One region of the Streptomyces sp. NPDC032126 genome, then DNA from elsewhere that is predicted to be linked to it. Evidence: riboswitches for the same ligand, from Rfam matches in the RefSeq annotation. Region 1 holds a riboswitch; each other region holds the start of a gene.

Region 1 (4,614 bases):
GTCGGCGATGGCGCGGACGTGCCCGTTGTAGGTGGCGATCCGGCCGCGCAGGTGCTTGAGCACGGGGACGCCACGGGTGTCGAAGCCGGTGGTCACCAGGACCGTGCCGGCCACCTCGGTCAGGGACGCGATCGCGCGCTCGAAGCGCTCGGCGACCTCGTCGGGGTCGGTGCCGGGACGGATGATGTCGTTGCCGCCCGCGCAGAAGGACACGAGGTCCGGCGCGAGTTCGAGCGCGCGCGGGAGCTGGTCGGCCATGATCTGGTCGAGCAGCTTCCCGCGCACGGCGAGATTGATGTATTGGAAGTCGCCTTCGGGCCGCCGGTCGGCGAGAAGCACCGCGAGCCGGTCGGCCCAGCCGACGAACGCCCCGTCGGGGCCGGGGTCGCCGACGCCCTCGGTGAAGCTGTCCCCCACCGCCACGTACGACCCGATCACTGATCTGTTGTCACTCTTCGAATCGTCTGCCACAGCGGTTCATGATTCCCCTTCGAATGTGACCTACGCGACCGTAGGCGAGGGTTGACGGACGGTGAGATAGGCCACTGCCAAAGAGTTGCCAAGGGGGGAATACACCGAAGGCCGGACCCAGGGGATGGAGTCCGGCCTTCGGTGGCGTGGGTCGGGCCCGAGCGGCCCGGGGGGTGGGTCAGCCGACGCTGACGCCGTGCGCGCGGAGGTAGGCGACCGGGTCGACGTCGGAGCCGTAGTCGGGGGTCGTACGGATCTCGAAGTGCAGGTGCGGGCCGGTCACGTTGCCGGTCGCGCCGGACAGGCCGACCTGCTGGCCCGCGCTGACCGTCTGGCCGGCCGAGACGGAGAGCTGCGAGAGGTGGGCGTACTGCGCGTAGTAGCCGTCGGCGAGCTTGATGACGACCTGGTTGCCGTACGCGCCGCCCCAGCCCGCGGAGACGACCGTGCCCGCGCCGACCGCCTTGAGGGAGGTGCCGGTCGGGACGACGAAGTCGACGCCGGTGTGGTAGCCGCTGGCCCACATGCTGCCCGGGGTGCGGTAGGCGGTGCCGACGGTGGCGCCGGAGACGGGGGCGGTGAACCCGTTGGAGACGGTTTCGGCCGCCGCGGCCCGGGCGGTCGTCGACTGCTGCGCCGACTTCTGCGCCTTCTTCGCGGAGGACTTCGCCGTGGACGCCGAGGTGTGGGAGGTCTTCGCGGTGGAGCCGGCGGCCTTCTTGCCGAGCGACAGCTTGAGGCCGGGGTGGATCAGCGAGGGGTCGTTGCCGACGACCTCGCGGTTGTCCCGGTACAGCTTCTGCCAGCCGCCGCTCACATGCTGCTCGTCGGCGATCTTCGAGAGGTAGTCGCCGGAGCGGACGGTGTAGGTCCGCGCGACGGCCTTCTTCTCGGTGCTCTTCTTCTCCGCCTTCTGCGCGGCCGGAGCGGCCTGGACGGCCTTCGCCGCTACGGAGGAGACCGGCTGCGCGGCCGGCGCGGCCTGGGCGCCGGTGGCCCCGATGAGCGGAAGGGCGAGCGCGGCGCCGCCGGTTCCGGCGACGGCGAGAGTACGGGTGAAGCGCAGGGACTTCGGACGGCGGTGCTTACCCTTCGCGGGCATGGCGAATTCCTCTCCGGCGCCTGCGAGGTGAGCTGTCGGGTGCGGGCTGGAGATGCCCGGCCGTGCCATGGCACGACTTGACCCCTAGCCGTTCCGGAGACCGGAACAGGCGGTTGTACCTGTGGGTCCCCCGCTCCTGCCGGGCACGGGTGAGTGTGTGCGGATTCCGGACAGCGGCAGGATTCGGCGTTCCGTCCGGATTGGTGGCGAACGTAAGCGACCAAGACGCACGGAAACAAGCAGAGGTTGCACGGGCCGGGCTTTTCTCTTGATCAGCTGGGAGAATTCCCGGTCACCCTGCGTCAATCAGAGGGAATGCGCTCGCGCCAAATACCTTGGAAAGAAACATGAATTACGTGAACATGACGCGCGACGCTGGGTCACGGATATGACGATGCTCACGTGACACCGCTCCAGATGCCCCTATTCCAGAGCGACTTGGAATAAGGGCATCGATTTCGGCTAATACGGACAGAAGTCTCAGATGCGGCGCAGTCGGAGAACCGTCGCATCGAGATCACCGCGCAGCCCGGTCCGCAGTCCGTGATGCAGCAAAAGCGCACCTCGATGCACTTCGCCCGTTTCGAGGCATTCGTACGACGCCGTCGGGTCCAGGCCCTTCAGTCGCAGCGCCGGCACCGGCTCGCCGTAGCGCTGGGCCTCCAGCCAGGCGAGGACGACGGCGTCGCCCCCGCGCACGTACTGCACGGCGCTCAGCCCGCCCTGCGGAGGCCGCAGCCGGTAGAGGTCGCCGTGCTGCACCAGGGGCCGGATCTCCTTGTAGAGGGCCACCCACTCCCCGGCCTCGGCGAGCTCCTCCTCGCTCCACTCGGCGAGGTCGCCACCGACTCCGAGCACCCCGGCCATCGCGCTGACGAAGCGGAAGCGCAGCGAGCTCACCCTGCCGTTGAGCTGGGTGTTCGGGCTGTCGGTGACCCAGGCGGCCATGACCCGGGCGGGGTGGATCTGGCTGAAGCCGTGCTGGATGGCGAGCCGGTCGAGCGGGTCGGTGTTGTCGGAGGTCCACACCTGGTCCGTGCGGCTCATGATCCCGAGGTCGATCCGTCCGCCGCCGCCCGAGCACGACTCGAAGGCGACGCCGGGGTGGGCCTGCCGGAGCCGGTCCAGCAGGGCGTACAGCGCGCGGACATGGTCGATCCACAGGCGCTGCGGGTAGGGGTCGCCCGGCCAGCCGGCGTCGGTGAAGCAGCGGTTGAAGTCCCACTTCACATAGTCGATCGGAGCGCTGGAGAGCAGGGTGTCGAGCCGCTCCCAGAGGTACTCCTGGACGTCCTCGCGCGCGAGGTTGAGCACGAGCTGATTGCGGAACTCCGTCCGCTTTCGTCCCGGTTGGTACTGCACCCAGTCGGGGTGCGCCCGGTACAGATCGCTGTCCGGGTTGACCATCTCGGGCTCGACCCAGATGCCGAACCGCATGCCGAGCGCGTGCACATAGTCCGCGAGCGGCTTGAGGCCGGAGGGGAAGCGGTCGGGGTTGGGAGTCCAGTCACCGAGGCCGGCGCGGTCGCTGGTGCGGGCGCCGAACCAGCCGTCGTCGACGACGAACAGCTCCACGCCGATCGCCGCGGCCCGGCGGGCGAGCGTGGCCTGCTGTTCCTCGGAGATGTCGAAGGTCGTGGCCTCCCAGGAGTTGAACAGCACCGGCCGGTCCTGGTCGGCGTCCGGGATGACATGGGCGCGCTGATAGGCGTGCCAGGCGCGGCTCGCCCCGCCGAAGCCGGCGTCGCTCCACAGTCCGGCGAAGACGGGCGTGGTGAAGGACTCCCCGGGCGTGAGACGCAGCAGACCCGAGTCGTCGTACCCGGCGCCGCCGGTGATCTGTACGCGCGCGTCGGGGAGTTGGGCGACGGCGATCCGCCAGGAGCCGGACCAGCCGAGCGCGCAGCCGTAGACCTCGCCGCGCTCCTCGGTGGCGTCGGTGTCCAGGGCGACCCAGGGCAGGTGCTGGTGGCCGGTGTGACCGCGCCGGCTGCCGATGACCTTCTCGCCGTAGGTGAGGGGTGCCCGGGTGAGCCGGGACTCCGCGGCCCAGCGTCCGTGCAGCTGGGACAGCCGCCAGTCGGCGCGCTCGGGCAGTGTCCAGGTGGCGGAGTCGGCCCGCAGCAGCTCCAGGGGCCGTTCCCCGTCGTTGGCGAGCGTCACCCACCGCTCCACGACGTCCTCGCGCATCCGGTAGTGCAGGGTGACCGCGAGTCCCGCGTCCCGGAAGCGCAGGCGCAGTTCGTCACCCTCGGTCTCGTGCCCCTCGTAGCGCCACTCGGTGCCGCGGCGTTCCCCGGTCCGCACGGACAGGGCCGGGCGGACGAAGCGGGGGCCGCCCTCCACCGGGTACTCCTCGTGTCCGTCGAGGGCGGATTCGAAGGGCCGCTCGTCGGGCAGCGGGCGCGCGGCCAGGGCCTCGGCGTCGGCCGCGGTGATGCGCGGGCCCCAGTGCAGGTGCACGAGCACGTCGTCTCCGGTGACATGGAGCGCGTAGCTGCTCGTGGGCCCCGACAGGAGCCAGGTACGGCCGTTCGCGACGGTCTCGGGCATGGAACCCCCACTGATCCGAACAGGTGCGATCAAACTCCAACATCATCGAGCGTGGGGGGCCCGCACGGCAACGCCTGTGGACAACTCTTCATCCGGTTTGAACCCGATGTCGGACATCCGTTCTCCGACACAGGGACAAACGTTGCCTCAGGAAGCCATGTCGTATGGTCGAGGGGGTCGCGTCGGCCACCTGAGCCGCGCCGGCCGCGACCGACTGGGAGGGAGACCCCGTGACGCAGCAGATCCCCTCGACCGAGCCCGAACTGGCAGGCGTGCGCAACTTCCGTGACGTGGGCGGCCTGCCGACCGTGGACGGACGGCGGGTGCGGCACGGCGTGCTGTTCCGCAGCGGCCACCTCGCGCACGCGACCGAGGACGACGCCGCCTTCCTGTCGTCGCTGGGGCTGCACACGATCTTCGACTTCCGCAACGCGGCGGACCAGAAGCTGGAGGGCCCGGACGTCGAGCTGCCGGGCGTGCGCAATGTG
Region 2 (4,614 bases), on a different contig from region 1:
GTGGACCGCCTCCGCCACGGCAGTTCCTCCGGCGCCGCCTCGCCCTCGCCCTGGAACCCGGCCACCACCTGCGTGAAGATCTCCTCCAGCTGCCGCACCTGCTCGGGCGTGAGCCGGTCGAAGAGGGCGGCGCGGACCGTCTCCACATGGCCGGGGGCCAGCCGCTCCAGGACCGCCATGCCCTCGTCCGTCAGGACCGCGACACTGCCGCGCTTGTCCCAGCGGCAGTCCTCGCGCCGCAGCAGCCCGTCCTTCTCCAGCCGGGTCACCGCGTACGTCAGCCGGCTGCGGGTGATCTTCAGCGACTCCGCGAGATCGGTCATCCGCAGCCGCCGCTCGGGCGTCTCGGAGAGATTCGCCAGGATGGAGTAGTAGAGATGGGGCATGCCGGCCTCCTGCTGGAGCTGCCGGTCGATCGCGTCGTCGAGCAGGAGGTAGCCGGCGACATACGCGCGCCAGGCGCGCTGCTCCTCGGGGGTGAGCCAGCGGGTCGTCATGCCTCCAGTGTAGGTTTGTTTCAAACTTGAACCAAGACCGTGTTCCGTCCACCGCCCGAGGGAAGCCGCGCCGATGCCGTACCCGTACGTCCTGCTGTCCGCCGCCGTCTCCCTCGACGGCTACCTCGACGACACCGGCCCCGACCGGCTGCTGCTGTCCAGCCCCGCCGACTTCGACCGCGTCGACGAGGTCCGCGCCTCCGTCGACGCCATTCTGATCGGCGCCGGCACGATCCGCGCCGACAACCCGCGCCTGCTGGTCAACTCCCCGGACCGCCGCGCCGCCCGCGTGGCCGAGGGCCGCCCGGAGTACCCGCTCAAGGTCACCGTCAGCGCCTCGGGCGACCTGGACCCGTCCGCCAACTTCTGGCACACGGGCGGCGACAAGCTCGTCTGTACGACGGACAAGGGCGCGGAGCGGCTGAGCCGGACGCCGGTCGCGGCGGACGTGGTCGCGCTGGGCCCGGAGGTGGGCTGGCGCCCCCTGCTGGAGCACCTGTACGAGGCCAGGGGTGTCCGCCGGCTCATGGTCGAGGGCGGCGGCACCGTCCACACCCAGCTCCTCCAGGAGGGCCTGGCGGACGAACTCCAGCTGGTCCTGGCCCCCCTCTTCGTCGGCACGCCGGACGCCCCCCGCCTCTTCGGCCCCGGCGCCTACCAGCCGGGCCGACTGCGCCTGGTGGAGACCCGCCGGATCGAGGACGTGGTCCTCATGCGCTACGAGCCGACCGCCCCCGGTCCCGGCCCGCTGGCCCACGCCGCCGACCACCACTGGCTGGCCGTGGCCTGCGAGCTGGCGGACCTGTGCCCGCCCTCCCCGACCGCGTTCAGCGTGGGCGCGGTGGTCGTCGCGGCGGACGGCACCGAACTGGCCCGCGGCCACTCCCGCGAGTCCGGCGACCCGGTGGTCCACGCCGAGGAGGCGGCCCTGGCCAAGATCGACCCCGCCGACCCCCGGCTGCCCACGGCGACGGTCTACAGCAGCCTGGAGCCCTGCGCCCACCGCGCCTCCCGCCCCGCACCGTGCGCCGAACTGATCCTGCGGGCGGGCGTACGCCGGGTGGTGACGGCCTGGCGCGAGCCGGACACGTTCGTCACGGCGGCCGATGGAAGCGGGCTGCTGGCGGCGCGGGGCGTCGAGGTGGTCGTCCTCCCGGAGCACGAGCCCACCGCGAAGAGGCCGAACGCGCACCTCCTGGGGTGACCGGCTCACCCCCGTCGTCCACCCCGCGCGCCCGCTGTCTCCCGGCGTGACCCGCGCCTCACCGAGCCGTTTCGCTTTCCGTCCCCCGCATGACGTATGCTGGTTTCACCGACGCGGGGTGGAGCAGCTCGGTAGCTCGCTGGGCTCATAACCCAGAGGTCGCAGGTTCAAATCCTGTCCCCGCTACTGAAGGCCGAGGGCCGGAATCCGAAAAGGGTTCCGGCCCTCGGTGTTTTCTCAGCGCGTGCCGTGACCGGCTCCTCCTCACGCATCGTGACCGTGCGACGCCCCTCCGCATAACATCTGAGTCACCATCAAAAACCGTGAGACTCCTGATGCGGCCTCGATGCCGGGTCAACTCGCCCGTTTTTCACCGGTCCTGGCATGAAAGTCCAGGCCAAAAATGTAGTTGATCAAGTCGAACAGCTTGGAAACCGGCCCCCAGGTCTATTAACGTTCGATAACGCAGCGCGGTCGTCCCAGCCGTCACAAGAGATGGCTCCGTGCGCACGCGCCGAATCCCGCAAGGGAACCGGGGAACCACCACCTTGGGGTGAATCACGCGGACACCGCCGTGCGACAACGGCCGGTTTACGCGCGTAGGAGACCTTCCCGCTCCGAACCCGTCAGCTAACCCGGTAGGCGACGGAAGGAAAGGAGTACGCCCGCGTGGCGTCCAACCGGCCTGCCCCAGAAGCCCCGCTCGCGCCGACTCCGCGGGTCACCGAGACCTTCGGCTACGGCAGCTATCGCACCGACGAGGGCCCCTGGGAGGAGTGGAACCCCACCGCGGACTCCCTTCGCCCCGTGCGTGGCCGGCACCGCGTCGCCAAGCAGCGCGGCGGACTCGCCCGCAGCTCCACGGTTCTCGGCGTCGGCGTCATCGCCGCCGTCGGCGCGGGCGGCATGGCCAGCGCCAACACCGGCAAGCCGCCGGTCTCCATCTCCCTTCCCGACCTGCCCTCCGTCGGCTCCCTCATCTCCGACGACGAGGAGCCCCAGGACAGCGCGCCGACCCTGAGCAGCTTCGCCGCCACCGCGGACGACAGCGCCGAGGGCTCCGCCGACGCCGGCGAGGCCCTGCGCAACCGGATCATGGCGCAGGCCGAGTCGCAGCAGACCCAGGTCGACACCAAGACCCTCGCCGCCGCCGACGCCGCCGCGGCCAAGGCGGAGGCCGACGCCGCCGCCCAGGCCAAGCAGCAGGCCGACGCCGCGGCCGCCGCCGCGAAGAAGCAGGCCGACGCGGAGGCCGCCAAGAAGGCCGAGGCCGAGCGCCTCGCCGCGCTGGCCAAGCAGTACACGCTGCCGACCTCGTCGTACACGATCACCTCGACCTTCGGCCAGGCCGGCTCGATGTGGTCCTCCGGCTACCACACCGGCCTCGACTTCGCCGCCCCCACCGGCACCCTGATCAAGGCCATCCACGGCGGCACGATCACCGAGGCGGGCTGGGCCGGCTCCTACGGCTACCGCACGATCCTCACCCTCGACGACGGCACCCAGCTGTGGTTCTGCCACCAGTCGTCGATCAGCGTGAGCGTCGGCCAGAAGGTCGGCACCGGTGACGTCATCGGCCGCGTGGGCGCGACCGGCAACGTGACCGGCCCGCACCTGCACCTGGAAGTCCACCCGGACGGCCAGTCCGACGGCATCGACCCGATGGCCTGGCTGCGTGGCAAGGGCCTCAACCCCTGAGCCACGCCCCGCTGTCGGAAGAGCGGAATAGCGGAATAGCGGCTCACGGTACGGCCGTTGCAGCTGAGCATGACTTCTCTGCGCAAGCTCGGCTCCTCGGACCTTGAGGTCTTCCCGCTCGCCCTCGGCGGCAACGTCTTCGGATGGACCGCCGACGAGGCGGCCTCCTTCGCCGTCCTCGACGCCTACGCGGCCGCCGGAGGCAACTTCGTCGACACCGCCGACTCCTACTCCGCGTGGGTCGACGGCAACAGCGGCGGCGAGTCCGAGACGATCATCGGCAACTGGGTGCGGGCCCGCGGCAACCGCGACGACATCATCATCGCCACCAAGGTCAGCCAGCACCCCGACTTCCCGGGCCTGTCCGCGGCCAACATCAAGGCGGCCGCCGAGGCGTCCCTGCGCCGCCTGGGCACCGACCGCATCGACCTGTACTACACCCACTTCGACAAGCCCGAGATCCCGGTCGAGGAGATCATCGGCGCGCTGGACGAGCTGGTGAGGGCGGGCAAGGTGCGCCACATAGCCGCCTCCAACATCACCCCCGAGCGGCTGCGGGCCTCCCTGGACTTCTCCGACCGGGAGGGCCTCGCCCGGTATGTGGCCCTCCAGCCCCATTACAACCTCGTCTCCCGCGACACCTACGAGGGCGCCCTGCAGGACCTCGCCGTCAGCGAGGGCCTGGCCGCGGTGCCGTACTACGCCCTGGCGTCGGGCTTCCTCACCGGCAAGTACCGCCCCGGTACGACGGTGGACAGCCCCCGGGCCCAGGGTGCGGGCAGGTATCTCGCATCGGACCGGGGTGTCCGTGTCCTGACCGTCCTGGACGAGATCTCCGCGGCGCACGAGGTCCCGGTGGCCACCGTCGCCCTGGCCTGGCTGGCGGCCCAGTCGAGCGTGGCGGCCCCGATCGCCTCGGCCCGCGTCCCCGACCAGCTCCCGGCCCTGCTGGGGGTGGCGGACCTGAACCTGACGAACGACGAACTGGACCGCCTGACGCGGGCATCGGCGTAAGCCTCCCGCCCGCTCGGTCCAGACCGGTTCACGTGCGATACGGGTTGTACGCGGGATACGGCGCCGCCGGCTGCCCGTACCGGTACCCGTAGCCATGCCACGGCACCACCGGCACCGGCATCGGCGCGACGATCCGCGCCGCGTAGTCGAGGGCCGGGCGGGCGACCTCGCGGCGCCGCCACAGCTCCTGCAACAACTCCC
Region 3 (4,614 bases), 790 kb from region 1:
CAACCCGGGCCAGGACCCGGTCACGGCCGCCCGGCCCGGCTCGCGGGATCACCTCCCCGCGGCTGCCCGCAGGCTACGCGATCCGCTCTCGGCGTATGTCCCGCGGGAACTTCGCCGACTGTCCGCACGCTTGCATACAGTGACAGGACCGGCAGGAAATCCGCGGTTCGATGACCGCGTCAGCGATCGAAGGGACGTACATGCCCATGGGTCACACGGCCACAGCCCAGGCAGGCTCCGGGGGCCTGACAGCGACCGAGCACCGCCTGGCCAACGGCCTGCGCGTGGTGCTCTCAGAGGACCACCTGACCCCGGTCGCGGCGGTGTGCCTCTGGTACGACGTCGGTTCGCGCCACGAAGTCAAGGGGCGTACCGGCCTTGCTCACCTTTTCGAGCACTTGATGTTCCAGGGCTCCGCCCAGGTCAAGGGCAACGGTCACTTCGAGCTGGTGCAGGGCGCCGGCGGCTCGCTCAACGGCACCACCAGCTTCGAGCGCACCAACTACTTCGAGACCATGCCCGCCCACCAGCTGGAGCTCGCCCTCTGGCTGGAGGCCGACCGCATGGGCTCCCTGCTGGCCGCCCTGGACGACGAGTCGATGGAGAACCAGCGCGACGTCGTGAAGAACGAGCGCCGCCAGCGCTACGACAACGTCCCCTACGGCACGGCGTTCGAGCGGCTGACCGCCATGGTCTACCCCGACGGCCACCCCTACCACCACACGCCGATCGGCTCCATGGCCGACCTGGACGCGGCCACGCTGGAGGACGCCCGCACGTTCTTCCGCACCTACTACGCGCCCAACAACGCCGTCCTGTCCGTCGTCGGCGACATCGATCCAGAGCAGACGCTCGCCTGGATCGAGAAGTACTTCGGCTCCATCGCCACGCACGACGGCAAGCCCGCGCCGCGCGACGGCACGCTGCCCGAGATCATCGGCGAGCAGCTGCGCGAGGTCGTCGAGGAGGAGGTCCCGGCCCGCGCCCTGATGGCCGCCTACCGCCTGCCCGCCGACGGCACGCGCGCGTGCGACGCCGCCGACCTCGCCCTCACCGTCCTCGGCGGCGGCGAGTCCTCCCGCCTCTACAACCGCCTGGTGCGCCGCGACCGTACGGCGGTGGCGGCCGGCTTCGGTCTGCTGCGGCTCGCCGGGGCGCCCTCCCTGGGCTGGCTGGACGTGAAGACGTCCGGTGACGTCGAGGTGCCGGTCATCGAGTCCGCCATCGACGAGGAGCTCGCCCGCTTCGCCGCGGAGGGCCCCACGACCGAGGAGATGGAGCGCGCCCAGGCCCAGTTGGAGCGCGAGTGGCTGGACCGCCTGGGCACGGTCGCCGGCCGCGCCGACGAACTGTGCCGGTACGCCGTGCTGTTCGGCGACCCGCAGCTCGCCCTGACCGCCGTCCAGCGCGTGCTGGACATCACGCCCGAGGAGGTGCGCGAGGTCGCCCAGGCCCGCCTGCGCCCCGACAACCGCGCGGTGCTGGTCTACGAGCCGATCGCCCCGGAGCACGTCGAGGACGTGGAAGGCACCGAAGACCCGGAGTCCGCGGCCACCGTGGAAGCCGACGACAACGAGGAGGCGGCCAAGTGACCGAGCTCGCCACGATGGAGTTCCACCCCCGGCCGCAGGCGGGCGAGGCCAAGCCGTGGGCGTTCCCGGCCCCCGAGCGCGCCACGCTCGACAACGGCCTGACGGTCCTGCACTGCCACCGCCCCGGCCAGCGGCTCGTCGCCGTGGAGGTCCTCCTCGACGCCCCCCTGGACGCCGAGCCGGCCGGCCTCGACGGTGTCGCCACGATCATGGCGCGGGCCTTCTCCGAGGGCACCGACAAGTACTCCGCCGAGGAGTTCGCCGCCGAGCTGGAGCGCTGCGGAGCCACGCTCGACGCCCACGCCGATCACCCCGGCGTCCGGCTCAGCCTGGAGGTGCCGGTCTCCCGTCTGCCCAAGGCGCTCGGGCTGCTCTCCGACGCCCTCAGGGCGCCCGCCTTCGCCGACAGCGAGATCGAGCGCCTGGTGCGCAACCGCCTCGACGAGATCCCGCACGAGCTGGCCAACCCGTCCCGGCGGGCCGCCAAGGAGCTCTCCAAGGAGCTGTTCCCGGCGACCGCGCGCATGTCGCGGCCGCGCCAGGGCACCGTGGAGACGGTCGAGGCCATCGACTCCGCCGCCGTGCGCGCCTTCTACGAGAGGCACGTCCGTCCCGCCACCGCCACCGCCGTGGTCGTCGGCGACCTCACCGACGTCGACCTCACCGCGCTCCTCGACGACACCCTGGGCGACTGGAGGGGCTCCGCGGGCACCCCCCGGCCCGTGCCGCCGGTGACCGCCGACGACACCGGCCGCGTGATCATCGTGGACCGGCCCGGCGCCGTCCAGACGCAGCTGCTGATCGGCCGGATCGGTCCCGACCGGCACGCGCGCGTGTGGCCCGCGCAGGTGCTCGGCACGTACTGCCTCGGCGGCACCCTCACCTCCCGGCTGGACCGCGTCCTGCGCGAGGAGAAGGGCTACACCTACGGCGTGCGCGCGTTCGGCCAGGTGCTGCGCTCCGCGCCGGACGGTTCGGGCGCCGCGATGCTCGCCATCAGCGGCTCCGTCGACACGCCCAACACCGGCCCCGCGCTCGCGGACCTGTGGACGGTGCTGCGCACGCTCGCCGAGGGCGGACTGACCGACGCCGAGCGCGATGTCGCGGTGCAGAACCTCGTCGGCGTGGCGCCGCTGAAGTACGAGACGGCCGCCGCCGTCGCGGGCACGCTGGCCGACCAGGTCGAGCAGCACCTGCCCGACGACTACCAGGCGACGCTCTACCAGCAGCTCGCCGCCACCGGCACCGTCGAGGCCACCGCGGCGGCCGTGAGCGCCTTCCCGGTGGACCGGCTGGTGACGGTCCTCGTCGGTGACGCCGCGCAGATCAAGGAGCCCGTCGCGGCCCTCGGCATCGGCGAGGTGAAGGTCGTAGCGGCCGAGTAGCCCGTGAAGGGGCCCCGGCGGACGGACGCGTCCTCCGGGGCCCCTTGATGTCCAACGATGTCCGAAGACAACCGAATTGGGGGAGAGATTGCCTGTCTGACCTGTGGCATGCGCTACAAAAGCCCCACTCCGTTTGGGAATCGAAGGGCGCGGCCTCTAGCGTCGTCCGGGCTGTTCGTCAGGCAGTGCGCCGCGCCCGCGGCACCGGACAGTCATCGCCGAGTCCCCGTACGGCGCGAGCCAGGGGAGCCGGGGACCCACTTGTGCAGTCCCTGGGGTGAATCGGGCGCCCGCGTGTGAAGGCGAGGGGGCCCGTAGGAGACCTTCCTGCTCCGAACCCGTCAGCTAACCCGGTAGGCGAGAGGGAAGGAAAGGACCGCTCGACTTCATGGCGTTCAGCTGCGCCACCGGTAAGCACCGTCGTCCCAGCCGGATGAAGCGCACCACCGCCCGCGCGGCGGGCATCGCGGCGCTCACCACCACCGGCGTCATGGCCACCGTGGCCTCCCCGGCCCTCGCCGCCGAGACCTCCGCCGAGCAGACCGGGCTGATCCCCGTCGTCGCCGTGAACGACGACGCCGCCCAGCAGATCGACGACCAGGCCGCCGCCCAGAAGCAGGCCGCCGATCAGGAGATCGCCCGCCAGAAGGCCGTCGCCAGGGCCAAGGCGGAGCGCCTGGCCAAGGAGCGCGCCGCCCGCGAGGCCGAGCGCCGGCGCCTCAACGCCTACGTGCTGCCGATCACCGGCTCCTACATCTCCACCGGCTACAGCGCCGGCGGCTCCCTTTGGTCCTCCGGCAGCCACACCGGCGTCGACTTCCACGCCGCGAGCGGCACTCCCGTGCACGCGGTCGGCTCCGGCACGGTCGTCGAGGCGGGCTGGGGCGGTGCCTACGGCAACCAGGTCGTGATCCGCATGGATGACGGCACGTACACCCAGTACGGCCATCTGTCGTCCATCGGCGTGTCCGTGGGCCAGCGGGTCACCCCGGGCCAGCGCATCGGCCACTCCGGCGCGACCGGCAACGCCACCGGGCCGCACCTGCACTTCGAGGCCCGCACCACCCCGGAATACGGCTCGGACATCGACCCGGTCGCCTACCTCCGCAAGCACGGCGTGAACGTCTGACGACGGACGGCGACAGATCGTACGGCCCCGGCTCTCCGAGCCGGGGCTTTCGTCGTTTCGGACGCCCCGCTGTCCAAAAAATATCCATGGATTCCGGCCCGCCATCGGAAATTCCGGCTCATTGCATTAGAGTCGCTGAACACGTCTATCGTCGACGTTTCACGGGGATTAATGCGGAGGTCGGTCATGCGCGTTCCTGCGCACTCGGTGTGCACGGCCATTCGGGACGACATCGTCGCGGGTGTCTACGAGCGCGGCAGCCGGCTCACCGAAGAACTCCTCGCGCGCCGCTACGGCGTCTCGCGCGTCCCCGTCCGTGAGGCGCTGCGCACGCTGGAGGCGGAGGGCTTCGTCGTCACCCGGCGGCACGCGGGCGCGTGCGTGGCCGAGCCGACCGAGCAGGAGGCCGCCGACCTGCTGGAGATGCGGCTGCTCCTGGAGCCGCTCGGTGCCTCCCGGGCCGCCCAGCGGCGCACCGAGGCCCATCTGAAGGTCCTGCGCGGCCTCG
Region 4 (4,614 bases), on a different contig from region 1:
GCGGCGGACAGGATGGTCTGCGTGGAGCGGTAGTTCTGCTCCAGCAGGATCGTCGTGGCGTCCGGGTAGTCCTCCTCGAACTGGAGGATGTTGCGGATGGTCGCGCCACGGAAGGCGTAGATCGACTGGTCGGCGTCGCCGACGACGCACAGCTCGGCGGGCGGGATGTCGTACTCGCTCGGCGGGACGTCGACGTCGTGCTCGCGCGTCCCGACCAGCTCGCGCACGAGCGCGTACTGGGCGTGGTTGGTGTCCTGGTACTCGTCGACGAGGACGTGCCGGAAGCGGCGGCGGTAGTGCTCGGCGACGTCCGGGAAGGCGCGCAGCAGGTTGACCGTCGTCATGATCAGGTCGTCGAAGTCGAGCGCGTTGGCCTCGCGCAGCCGTGACTGGTAGAGCGCGTACGCCTGGGCGAGGGTCTTCTCGAAGCCGTCCGTCGCCTGGGCGGCGAAGTCCTCCTCGTCGATCAGCTCGTTCTTCAGATTGCTGATCTTGGCGCTGAAGGACTTGGGCGGGAAGCGCTTGGGGTCGAGGTCCAGGTCGCGGCAGACCAGGGCCATCAGGCGCTTGGAGTCGGCGGCGTCGTAGATCGAGAAGGACGAGGTGAAGCCGAGCTTCTTGCTCTCGCGGCGCAGGATGCGCACGCACGCGCTGTGGAACGTCATGACCCACATCGCGTTCGCGCGCGGGCCGACGAGGTGCTCGACGCGCTCCTTCATCTCGCCGGCGGCCTTGTTGGTGAAGGTGATCGCGAGGATCTGGCCCGGGTGCACATCGCGCGCGGCGAGCAGATGGGCGATGCGGTGGGTGAGCACGCGCGTCTTGCCGGAGCCGGCGCCGGCGACGATGAGCAGCGGGGTGCCGGAGTGGACGACGGCGGCGCGCTGGTTGTCGTTGAGCCCCTCGACCAGGGCGGCGGCGTCCAGGGCCGGGCGCGGGGCGCCGTCGCGGTAGTAGGCGTCCCGGTCCGGGGGCACGTCGAACTTCCCGCCGAACAGATCGTCCGGAAGCGGCTCCGGAGCGTGATCGTCCTCGGGCGGCGGCGGGGGTTCCTCCTCGCGGCCGCGAGGGGCCTGGAGGTCCGCCAGGAAGCTGTCGTCAAAGAGGCTGCTCATCGCTCTCCGAGTCTAGGGGGCCCCACTGACAACCGGTGGCCGTCCCCCAAACCCGGCCGCCGCCACCCTGTGTGATGGCCGCGCCACGGGGCGCGCCGGCCCGGGCCCGGACATGCCAAGGTCACGAAAATGTATCGGGCATATCACCCATCAACCTTCACAGGGGCCACACCAGTTGGCTACCGTGCCGGGCGGGCCGTACGACACCCACCGGCGAACGTCGCCGGGCCGCACGGCCTCCGCCGAGTCCGGCGCGCCCCCTCGCGGCAGCCGGAGCCGGGGACCCACCGACCTTGGGGTGAATCGGCCCGCCTCCCGTCCCGGGACAGGCCGTAGGGCAAACCCTTCCAAACCTCCGCCCGAACCCGACAGCTAACTCGGTAGGCGGAACATTGGAAGGAGTCGCCTCCCTTGGCGTCGCAGCACCGCAAGCCGCGTTCGGCGGGCCCGCTCATGGCCGGCATACGCACCCCCGCTCTCGCCACCGCCGCGCTCACCTCCGTGGCCCTGCTCTCCCAGACGGCGAACGCCGCGCCCTCCGCCGACGGCAGGCCCAGCCTGGAGGAGGTCGAGAAGAAGGTCGACGATCTCTACCGGCAGGCGGAGACGGCCACGGAGAAGTACAACGCCGCCAAGGAGAAGACGACCAAGCAGCGCAAGCAGGTCGACACCCTGCTGGACGACGTCGCCCGGCGCACCCAGAAGCTCAACGAGGCGCGGGAGGAGCTGGGTTCCTTCGCGGCCGCCCAGTACCGCACCGGTGCCGCCGCGCCCGACACCGCGACCTTCCTGCTCGCGGACACCCCGCAGGACTACTTCGACCAGACGCAGCTGATGAGCCGGATGACCGACCGCCAGAAGGGCGCGGTCGACGACTTCGTCACCGAGCAGTCGGCGACGATGCAGAAGCGCCGGGAGGCCTCCGAGAGCCTCCGGACGCTCACCGACACCCAGAACGACCTCAAGACCGCCAAGGCCACCGTCCAGCAGAAGCTCAGCGACGCGCGCGAGCTGCTGGCGCGGCTGACGGCGGAGGAGAAGGCGCGGCTCGCGGCGATCGAGAAGCAGAAGCAGGAGGAGGCCGCCCGCAAGGCCGCGGAGCTGGCGCGGCAGCAGGCGGCGGAGGCGGCCGCGCAGCAGCAGACCACCGCGCCGCCGTCCGGCACATCGACCACCTCCCCCGGCTCGTCCACCGCCCCATCGGACTCGTCGTACGCCACGAAGGCCGACAAGGCGATCGCGTTCGCCCGCGCGCAGATCGGCAAGCCGTACGTCTGGGGCGCCACCGGCCCCGACTCCTACGACTGCTCCGGCCTCACCCAGGCCGCCTGGAAGGCCGCCGGCGTCGACCTCCCGCGCGTGACGTACGACCAGGTCAACGCCGGCACCACGGTTCCCCTCTCCCAGGCCCTCCCCGGCGACCTGGTCTTCTTCTACGACGACGTCAGCCACGTGGGCCTCTACATCGGCAACGGCATGATGATCCACGCCCCGAAGCCCGGCGCCTACGTCCGCGAGGAGTCGATCTACTACGACGGCGCGTCGACGATCCACAGCGTGGTGAGACCGGCCTAGGCGGTATCCGCGCTCCCGCGCGCCCTCCCCACCTCACGCCCCCGCCTGCACCCGCGCGTATTTCCACGGCGGTGTGCGCGTGGCCCCGGTCGTCGGGGGCGCGAGGTCCTTAGCATCGGCGCATGGCCGGGACCTCACCTCTTCGCGTCTGGTGGGCGCAGCGGACGCCGGCGGCGGGGGCCGCTGTCATGGCGACCGGGATCGTGTCCGTCGGGCTGCTCCTGACCGATCACGACGTGCTGTCCCGCGTCGCCCTGGTGCTGGCGTCGGTCGCGTGGGTCGCGCTGGCCGGGGACTTCGTCGTACGGCTGGTGCGGCACCGGGAACAGTGGAAGGCCGAGGCGGGAACGCCGGGCGCGCTCACGGCCGTGGCGGCGACGACCGTCCTCGGGACGCGTTTCTCCCTGGCGGGGCGGCAGACGCTCGCCGATGTGATGCTGGAGATCGCGGCGCTGCTCTGGGCGGTGCTGCTCGTGGACGTCGTACGGCACTGGCGGGGCCGGATGTCCGGCGCGGTGTTCCTGGGCTGTGTGGCCACGCAGGGCCTCGCCGTACTGGGCGCGACGCTGGCGCGCGCCGAGGCGGTGGCCTGGCTCGCGCACGCGTCGCTCGTCGTGTTCTGGCTCGGCCTCGTCCTCTACGGCGTCGCGCTCGCCCACTTCGACCCGCGGCAGCTCTCCGTCGGCGCCGGGGACCAGTGGGTGGCGGGCGGGGCCCTGGCCGTCTCGGCGCTCGCGGGGGCCAAGCTGCTCGCCGCCGACGACCACCTCTACCTCTGGAGCGACGACGACAGCGGCGTCCTGCGGGTGATGACCATCGCCCTGCTGGTGCTCGCCCTCGCCTGGTACGCCGTACTGCTGTTCTGCGAGGCCCGGTGGCCGCGGCCGCGCTACGACGTGCGCCGCTGGTCGACGGTGTTCCCGATGGGCATGACGGCGACGGCGACGCTGTCGGTCGCCACCGCCGCAGACCTGCCGTGGCTGAGGGGGCCGGGTCAGGTGCTGCTGTGGATCGCGGTGGCGGTCTGGCTGGCCGTCGCCGCCGGCGCGGTCGGCTCGGCGCGGGCGCAGATCAGGTCCACAGCACCGCGATGAAGATGTTCGCCGTGGTCAGCAGCCCGACCAGGCCGAACAGGCTCTTGTCGACCTTCTCGTCGTCCCGCTTCACATAGACGAGACCGAGGATCACGATGAGCAGCGCCAGCTTCACGCCGATCTTGATGGTGTTGACGTGATGGTCGTCCGCCTGGTTGAGGCCGACCAGGACCACGCCGGTGACCAGCATCGTCGCGGCGCCGTGCAGCATCGCGGGCACGAAGCGGGCGGTGCCCTGCCCCATCGCCTTCATCTGGGTGAGAAAGCCGCCGAGGAGCGCGGCGATGCCGATGATGTGCAGGCCGACGAAGAGATGGATGAGTACGTCCATGGGGCGCGATGCTAATCAGCCCGGCATGTGCCACCCGACACCGGCCCGTCGCATGTGCACGCACCCGCATATATGCACCCCATAGCAGCGCGCCCCTCCCGCCTGCCCCGCGTTTCCCACTTCGGTCAGCGCCCCACGCCAAGTCGACGCCTCAGAGGCCACACGTCGCTCACGTACGGTCATCACACCGCCCACTTGTGTCATTTCCGCACATCGCGTTATCCACCCGACACACCCGGGCCTAGCGTCCTCCCCCAGGTGACCGGCTCCCCACCGCCGCCCGGGCCAGGGGCGGCAGTCGGGCACCACCGCCGAAGAGGTCCGGCGGCGGCTCGCTCCCCCTGTGCGGGACGCCGCCGGACGCGTCAACCGTCCCCGCGGTCCGCACCGCTCGCGTCGCGGGACGCGGCGGTCGTACGAAAGGACGTGCAGTCCCACGTGGCAGCGCACCGTAAGTCCCGACAGCGCTCGCTCAGCGGCAATACGGCCCGCACCGCGG

Evidence for each region. A riboswitch is a leader RNA that binds a small molecule or an ion and turns the genes downstream of it on or off. The one in region 1 is predicted to bind cyclic di-AMP.
Region 2: another riboswitch for cyclic di-AMP. It lies ahead of ACZ5NW_RS13030 (M23 family metallopeptidase); the one in region 1 lies ahead of ACZ5NW_RS03860 (M23 family metallopeptidase).
Region 3: another riboswitch for cyclic di-AMP. It lies ahead of ACZ5NW_RS00505 (M23 family metallopeptidase); the one in region 1 lies ahead of ACZ5NW_RS03860 (M23 family metallopeptidase).
Region 4: another riboswitch for cyclic di-AMP. It lies ahead of ACZ5NW_RS23895 (C40 family peptidase); the one in region 1 lies ahead of ACZ5NW_RS03860 (M23 family metallopeptidase).

The regions. Positions count from the first base shown of each region.
Region 1 covers NZ_JBVIMA010000001.1:910,614-915,227, reverse strand. Annotated here, with positions in the region: gene ACZ5NW_RS03865 (SGNH/GDSL hydrolase family protein) at 1-438, opposite strand, end outside; gene ACZ5NW_RS03860 (M23 family metallopeptidase) at 650-1,573, opposite strand; cyclic di-AMP (ydaO/yuaA leader) riboswitch at 1,578-1,735, opposite strand; gene ACZ5NW_RS03855 (alpha-galactosidase) at 2,054-4,126, opposite strand; gene ACZ5NW_RS03850 (tyrosine-protein phosphatase) at 4,357-4,614, shown strand, end outside.
Region 2 covers NZ_JBVIMA010000003.1:20,659-25,272, reverse strand. Annotated here, with positions in the region: gene ACZ5NW_RS13045 (MarR family winged helix-turn-helix transcriptional regulator) at 1-497, opposite strand, end outside; gene ACZ5NW_RS13040 (dihydrofolate reductase family protein) at 571-1,701, shown strand; tRNA gene ACZ5NW_RS13035 (tRNA-Met) at 1,814-1,887, shown strand; cyclic di-AMP (ydaO/yuaA leader) riboswitch at 2,204-2,363, shown strand; gene ACZ5NW_RS13030 (M23 family metallopeptidase) at 2,371-3,399, shown strand; gene ACZ5NW_RS13025 (aldo/keto reductase) at 3,469-4,413, shown strand; gene ACZ5NW_RS13020 (PrsW family intramembrane metalloprotease) at 4,442-4,614, opposite strand, start outside.
Region 3 covers NZ_JBVIMA010000001.1:122,604-127,217, forward strand. Annotated here, with positions in the region: gene ACZ5NW_RS00495 (M16 family metallopeptidase) at 201-1,592, shown strand; gene ACZ5NW_RS00500 (M16 family metallopeptidase) at 1,589-2,977, shown strand; cyclic di-AMP (ydaO/yuaA leader) riboswitch at 3,184-3,352, shown strand; gene ACZ5NW_RS00505 (M23 family metallopeptidase) at 3,366-4,106, shown strand; gene ACZ5NW_RS00510 (GntR family transcriptional regulator) at 4,293-4,614, shown strand, end outside.
Region 4 covers NZ_JBVIMA010000006.1:325,457-330,070, reverse strand. Annotated here, with positions in the region: gene pcrA (DNA helicase PcrA) at 1-1,115, opposite strand, end outside; cyclic di-AMP (ydaO/yuaA leader) riboswitch at 1,346-1,518, shown strand; gene ACZ5NW_RS23895 (C40 family peptidase) at 1,569-2,690, shown strand; gene ACZ5NW_RS23890 (tellurite resistance/C4-dicarboxylate transporter family protein) at 2,813-3,784, shown strand; gene ACZ5NW_RS23885 (hypothetical protein) at 3,762-4,115, opposite strand; gene ACZ5NW_RS23880 (C40 family peptidase) at 4,554-4,614, shown strand, end outside.